2 linked regions of the Dinghuibacter silviterrae genome follow. The protein of the gene in region 1 binds, or shares a complex with, the protein of each later gene. Links are inferred from orthologs where the notes say so. Each region holds a gene or a part of one and is shown in the gene's direction. Other genes may lie near its edges. The genes, in order: mnmG and mnmE.

Evidence for each region.
Region 2: the proteins of mnmG (region 1) and mnmE are in contact, whole or in part, in a solved structure (PDB 9HIP), measured with the Escherichia coli proteins. The link is inferred for Dinghuibacter silviterrae from one-to-one orthologs.

The regions. Positions count from the first base shown.
Region 1 is NZ_SODV01000001.1:797,504-800,709, forward strand. Bases 133-3,015 are described here. They hold mnmG (tRNA uridine-5-carboxymethylaminomethyl(34) synthesis enzyme MnmG), read left to right. Parts: upstream 133-581; coding sequence 582-2,450; downstream 2,451-3,015. Other genes in these bases: EDB95_RS03515 (hypothetical protein), read right to left, coding at 133-459; EDB95_RS03525 (RDD family protein), read right to left, coding at 2,453-2,935. Outside these bases: more of EDB95_RS03515, read right to left, coding at 1-132; EDB95_RS03530 (hypothetical protein), read left to right, coding at 3,039-3,206. UniProt on the Escherichia coli protein: NAD-binding protein involved in the addition of a carboxymethylaminomethyl (cmnm) group at the wobble position (U34) of certain tRNAs, forming tRNA-cmnm(5)s(2)U34.
Region 2 is NZ_SODV01000001.1:333,571-336,801, reverse strand. The notes cover bases 150-3,057. They hold mnmE (tRNA uridine-5-carboxymethylaminomethyl(34) synthesis GTPase MnmE), read left to right. Parts: upstream 150-873; coding sequence 874-2,241; downstream 2,242-3,057. Other genes in these bases: EDB95_RS01390 (DUF5615 family PIN-like protein), read left to right, coding at 2,701-3,045; EDB95_RS01395 (DUF433 domain-containing protein), read left to right, coding at 2,477-2,704; EDB95_RS01405 (ExbD/TolR family protein), read left to right, coding at 232-696. Outside these bases: EDB95_RS01385 (glycoside hydrolase family 9 protein), read left to right, coding at 3,075-3,231. UniProt on the Escherichia coli protein: Exhibits a very high intrinsic GTPase hydrolysis rate. Involved in the addition of a carboxymethylaminomethyl (cmnm) group at the wobble position (U34) of certain tRNAs, forming tRNA-cmnm(5)s(2)U34.

The DNA.
Region 1 (3,206 bases):
TCCCGTTTGACCCGGTAGGGCTTGTTCCAGGGCCTCCAGCTTTTGGGCCATGGCCTGGCACACGGGGTAACCCGTCTTTTCATAGAGATTCCTGAAGTGGGTCCGCGCTCCGAGGATGTCCACCTGCTCTGGTTCTCCCTGCGCCTGCACCCGTATATTGATAAAGTTCCAGCAAAGCCTTAGCTCTTCCTCCACCCCAAAGTCGAAATAGGCCACCGGGACAATATGGTCGAATTGCCACCGCTCTGAGAAATTGTTCCAGGTCATACCCTCCCCGAACTGGAGGTGGATCCATTCCCGGAAGCGTTGGATATCCAACCCGAAATAAGGGGCATACGCGGCGCTCCATTTTTGTTCAAGGACGTACCTTCTTAAAGCAATCTGCCACTTCCGTTTCTCGCGGACTTTCAGAACGGAGTCCGTCACCTCCGTTTTTGCGGTCCATTTTTTCCTGCTCATACCTCTGTTTTTTGCTTAAAGATCGGGAAAAATGTTTCATGCTGAAACTGTTCTCCGTGGAACGTTGGGGGGAGTCCTGCGTTAGGCGCCCCGCCCTCCGGGTAATCTCGTACCTTTGCCCCATGTTCCCCGAATATGATGTAATTGTGGTAGGCGCCGGCCATGCCGGTTGCGAGGCGGCCGCCGCCGCGGCGAATATGGGCTCCCGCGTCCTTCTGGTGACGATGAATATGCAGACCATCGCGCAAATGAGTTGCAATCCGGCCATGGGCGGCATCGCCAAGGGCCAGATTGTACGGGAAATCGACGCCATGGGGGGGTATTCGGGGATCGTCAGCGACCGGAGCACAATCCAGTTCCGGATGTTGAACCGGTCCAAGGGGCCGGCCATGTGGAGCCCAAGGACCCAGAATGACCGAATGTTGTTTGCGGCGGTTTGGCGGGAAATGCTGGAGCAAACCCCGAATGTGGACTTCTACCAGGATATGGTCAAGGGCCTTCTTGTAAAAGACGGCCGGGTGGAAGGGGTTCAAACGGGTCTGGGGCATGACATCAAGGCCAAGGCGGTGGTGCTCACCAACGGAACATTTCTAAATGGGGTTATTCATATTGGGGAAAAGCAATTCGGCGGCGGGCGTGTCGCGGAAAAGGCGGCCACCGGGATCACCGAGCAGCTGGTGTCTTTGGGGTTTGAAAGCGACCGGCTAAAGACAGGGACCCCACCCCGGATCGACGGACGTAGCCTGGACTATTCCAAAATGACCGAACAAAAGGGAGACGACGAGGTCGTTGGGTTTTCCTACCTCCCTACCCCGCGTGTACAACCCCAGGCGCAGCGGAGCTGTTGGATTACATACACCAGCCCGGAAGTACACGAGGTCCTAAAGACGGGTTTTGACCGTTCCCCTATGTACCAGGGGCGTATCCAGGGGGTTGGCCCCCGGTATTGCCCGAGCATTGAGGACAAGATCAACCGTTTTGCGGAGCGGGAACGACACCAACTGTTTGTCGAACCGGAGGGGTGGAATACGGTGGAGATCTATGTAAACGGTTTTTCGACCTCACTGCCGGAGTCGGTACAGTTCGAGGCCTTGCGCATGGTGCCAGGCTTTGAAAACTGCCGCATGTTCCGTCCGGGGTATGCGATCGAATACGACTACTTCCCCCCCACACAGCTGCGGTATTCCCTGGAGACAAAGCTGATCGGGAATCTTTTCTTTGCAGGCCAGATCAATGGAACGACGGGGTACGAAGAAGCCGCCTGCCAGGGATTGATGGCCGGGATCAATGCCCACCGCAAAGCCACCGGGCAGGATCCCCTTATCCTAAAGCGAAGCGAAGCGTATATCGGCGTATTGATCGACGACCTGATCAGCAAGGGAACCGAAGAACCGTACCGCATGTTTACCAGCAGGGCGGAATTCAGGACGCTCCTGCGCCAGGACAATGCAGATCTTCGGCTGACGGAGCTGAGCTATCGCCTGGGTTTGGCCAGCCAGGAACGGATGGACCGGGTGTTGGACAAAAAAGCAGGGGTAGAAAAAGTAAAGACGATGACGGCGGAGCTGACCCTGGAACCGGAAGAAGTCAATGGATTCCTCGAAGCCAGGGATTCCGCACCCCTGACCCAAAAACAAAGGGTCCAGCAACTCCTCCTCCGCCCGGGGATTACCTTCCCGGATCTGTTCCGCCAGGTCCCCAAAGTCGCCGCTGTCTTTGGTGGCTTTTCGGAAGAAACCCTGGAGCAAGCCGACATACAGCTCAAATACGACGTGTATATACAAAAAGAGAGAGAGCTGGTCGACCGGATGAGCCAGATGGAAGACCTGCCGATCCCGGATAACTTTAACTACGACAAAGTACACGCCCTATCGGCGGAAGCACGGCAGAAGTTTGGCCGGATCCGGCCGGGCACCCTCGGACAGGCGTCCAGGATATCAGGGGTGACCCCCAGCGATGTGCAGATCCTGATGGTCTATATGGGCCGTTAAGGCTAGCGCTTCTTGTTGGAAACAACGGTGGTATGCGTCCATGAGTCGTGCCAGGGCGTACCAAAACCGGTGAATACCTCGAAGGGGACGATCCGGCTTAGGCTCCGCAACAATGCGTCTTTCATGGTGATCTTCGCCCCGGTGTCTTTTACGACTATCGTATTGGTACAGAATTTTCCGATCGACCGGCCAGTGGTGCCTTCCATAATGGTGTAGTACAGCGCGTATATGCCCAGGTTGCCCAGGTAAGAAAGCCCAAACTGAAACCCGAAAGAGAAATCCACACGCGCAACCTGATCTTGTGCCCCGATGGTGATCATACGAATGATGTAAAGAATCATCGCATACACCAGGTAATCGATGATAAAATTGGCAAAACGGATCCCGGTCGTGACGGGGGGAGCGGCCGTTTCTTCCAGAAGGTTTTCGAGCTCGGTCGTAAAAGCGGATTTTTCTTCGGCAGAGGAAAAAGCAGGTTGTTCCATAAGAACGGTTTTAAGTTTTGTGTATCCAAAAGATAAGTAAAATTTTCAAGGGGACAACGGCAAAACGCCCCATTTCCGTATTTTACAACCTAATCATTTTTGCTTGAGAACTCCTGTCCGCTTGTTCGTTTTTGTGTTGGCTTTGCTGGTGTCGGGCTTGCTGATGACCCAAAAGGGAACGGCCCAAACCATGGTGAAAGGGACCGTATATGACGTTACCCAAAAAATACCCCTGAACGCCGTGTCTGTGGTCAGCAAATCGGGGCCGCAA
Region 2 (3,231 bases), 460 kb from region 1 along the record:
ACGACTATTCGATTGAATTTTCATTTGCATAAAAAAGGCGAACCGAGCGGGGCCGGTGTCTACCGGTCCCTTACTTAGACGATTGGCCGAAAGGCTTTTGATAAAGAGGCGTTTTGCTTGACTTATTGGCGACGATCAGGGACGGCAGGAGTAGAGGTAGATAGGATCGTTGCACATCGGGCTGGTGTCTACCAGCCCCTTCATTTCGATTAGTACTAAAAACACAAGTATATGGCAGAAATGAACCTTACCGCATCGTCCTCGGGGCGGGTCCTCAAGGTGGACCTGACGCCCATGGTGGATCTTGGATTTATCCTGATCTCCTTTTTTCTGTTTACCACGACCTTGTCGACGCCAAAGGCCTTTAAGATGGTGATGCCCGACCAGTCGACAGAACCTGTTATCGACGCGCCTTCGGTGGCAACGCTAACGCTGTATGCGGATGCTAAGTCGGTGCGTTATGCGGAGGGAAAGCCCGGGGAGCATCCCGAGCAGGAAGCCTTTCTCCGCCAAATGCCTTCGCTGAGAGCGGAGATACAAGACTTGCAGGAACGGCTGGATCACAGCGGGCGATTTACAAGAAGCGACCTCACGGTGTTGATTCACCCGGGAGCGGACCTTTCTTACAACGACCTGATCGGTGTGTTGGACGAGATGCGGATTTGTAAAGTGGGAAAATATATGATCATAAGATAAGGGTTAAGTTTGCGCATATGACCATCATCGGGGCTGGTGTCTACCAGCCCCTTGTGCTATTCGACCTTGGCGACCCGAAGGGCCCATCATTAGCGGTGGTTCCGCAAAGGCCTAATTTTCCCCTAAAGGCCTTTGCGGAACCACAATTTTAGTTTCTTTGTGGAATGAAATCCGCGTATGGCAAATAACCTGGAGGGGTGGGACGATACGATCGTAGCCCTGGCCACGCCCCCGGGCATCGGCGCCATAGGCGTCATCCGTTTGAGCGGCTCCAGGTCCTGGACGATTGCTTCGGCCCTGTTCCCGTCCAAGGATCTGCTTCGCCAGGCAACCCATACACTACACGTCGGTTTACTAAAGGACGGCGACGTGGTCCTCGACGAGGCCGTCGTTTCCCTGTACAGGGGCCCCCGTTCTTATACCGGGGAGGACGTGGTGGAACTCTCCTGTCACGGCTCTCCTTTTGTCCAGCAACAAGTCATCCAAGCCTGTATCCGCCAGGGCGCCCGGCTCGCCCGCCCCGGTGAGTTTACCCAGCGCGCCTTTCTCCATGGCAAAATGGACCTGACCCAGGCAGAGGCCGTGGCTGACCTCATTGCAAGCAATACCGAGGCCTCCCGTCAGGCCGCCCTAAAGGACATGAGGGGAGGTTTTTCGCACGTGCTCAAGGGGCTCCGGGAGCAGCTGATCCGTTTTTCCGGCCTGATCGAGCTGGAACTGGACTTTTCCCAGGAAGACGTAGAATTTGCCGACCGTACGGCCTTTTACCGGCTTATCGACGAGGCCGCCCGCACGACACGCGGCTTGCTGGAGTCTTTTGGTTGGGGGAATGTCATCAAAAACGGGGTCCGCGTCGCGATCGTCGGCAGGCCCAATGCGGGGAAATCGACGTTGCTGAATACACTCCTCAATGAAAACCGCGCTATCGTCAGTGACATCGCCGGGACGACGCGGGATACCATCGAAGAAGTCCTGCAGATCGACGGGATCCTTTTCCGGCTGGTCGATACGGCGGGGATACGGGAGCATACCACCGATGTCATCGAAAGTATTGGGATCGAGCGGTCGCGGGCGGCGATGGAGGCGGCGGATGTGATTGTGTATCTCGTGGATCTTTCTTCTTCAGAGGTTGCTTCCGAAATTTTTGATGTCCGGGGGGCGCTTGCCCAGATGGGGAAGCCGTTTTTGGTGGTGGGGAATAAGGCGGATCTTTTTGCAACTGGGTCGCTTTCGGTTGATCTGGCGATGAGCGCACGGGAGGCTGGCAGCGTGGGTCTTTTGAAGGCCCGCTTGGTGTCGTTGGTTTCTTCCGGCGCCGTTGCTAAAGAAGACGTGGTTGTCACCAATGCCCGGCATTATGCGGCCTTGCAGGAGGTGGAGAAGTCGCTTTTGGATATTCGGGCTGGGCTTGATTCTGGGGTGCCGGGGGATTTGTTGGCGCTTGATATCAGGCGGTGTCTTTATTACCTTGGGGAGATTACGGGGGAGGTGAGTAACGAGGAGGTGTTGGGGTTTATTTTTGAGAGGTTTTGTATTGGGAAGTGAGCTACGAATACGGGTATCAACCAGCATCGTTTGGCACATTGCATTTCTTGGGGCTCAGGATTAAGCGTTATTTGCGTAATTTTTTTGCCTACCCAATTTAAAGACACTTGATTTTGGCGTAAATAATTGAATATCAATTAATTTTAATTATTGCATGATTTGTTTTCATCTTAGATAGGTAGCGATAAAGAGACGAGAATTGGCTAAATTTATCTAAACACATTCTTTGAATATTATGATATACACTGATTTCATAGAATCGAACGCAGATGTTATGCTGGGAAAGCCGGTTATCAAGGGAACCCGGATAACTGTGGCTTTGATCTTGAAGAAGCTATCAGAGGGCGCCACCATGCAGCAAATGATTGCGGGTTATCCCAGCCTTTCTGAGGCGGCCATAAACGCGGCGTTAGCTTATGCGTCTGACGTCATTTCCAACGAAACGGTAATCGCAGTTGCATGATCCTTGCTGATGAGAACATTCCTTTTGAGATTATTAAATCGCTTCGGGAGGTAGAATTTGAGGTGACCTCGATTTATGAATTGAAAAGAGGGATTAAAGATGAGCAAGTAATTGAAATGGCCATGAAATATGACTACCTGCTTCTCACGGAAGATAAAGATTTTGGTGAGTGGGTATTTGCTCATCATGTGAAAGGGCTAAGTGTTATATTTTTGAGGTATTCATTTAGCGAATTGCAGGAGATTATCCAGACGCTCATTTATCTGTTGAAAAATAAAACCCTGCAGCGGCCGGTTTTTGTAACCATTACGCCCCAAAAGATAAGGATTCGACAGTTGTGATTTTTGAGCCTGCGTCAAAACCTTTGGCGATGCAAAAACGGACTGCGTTGAGACTTTTCCTTCTAGTATTTCTCCTTCCCCTTTTGAACGTGAAGGCCCTCTGCCAGCGCACCGGCGGGGACCCCATTGCCATCGATATCCAAGCCTCCGCCGAGCACCGCTGGCTGAATAAACCCGTCCTGGAAA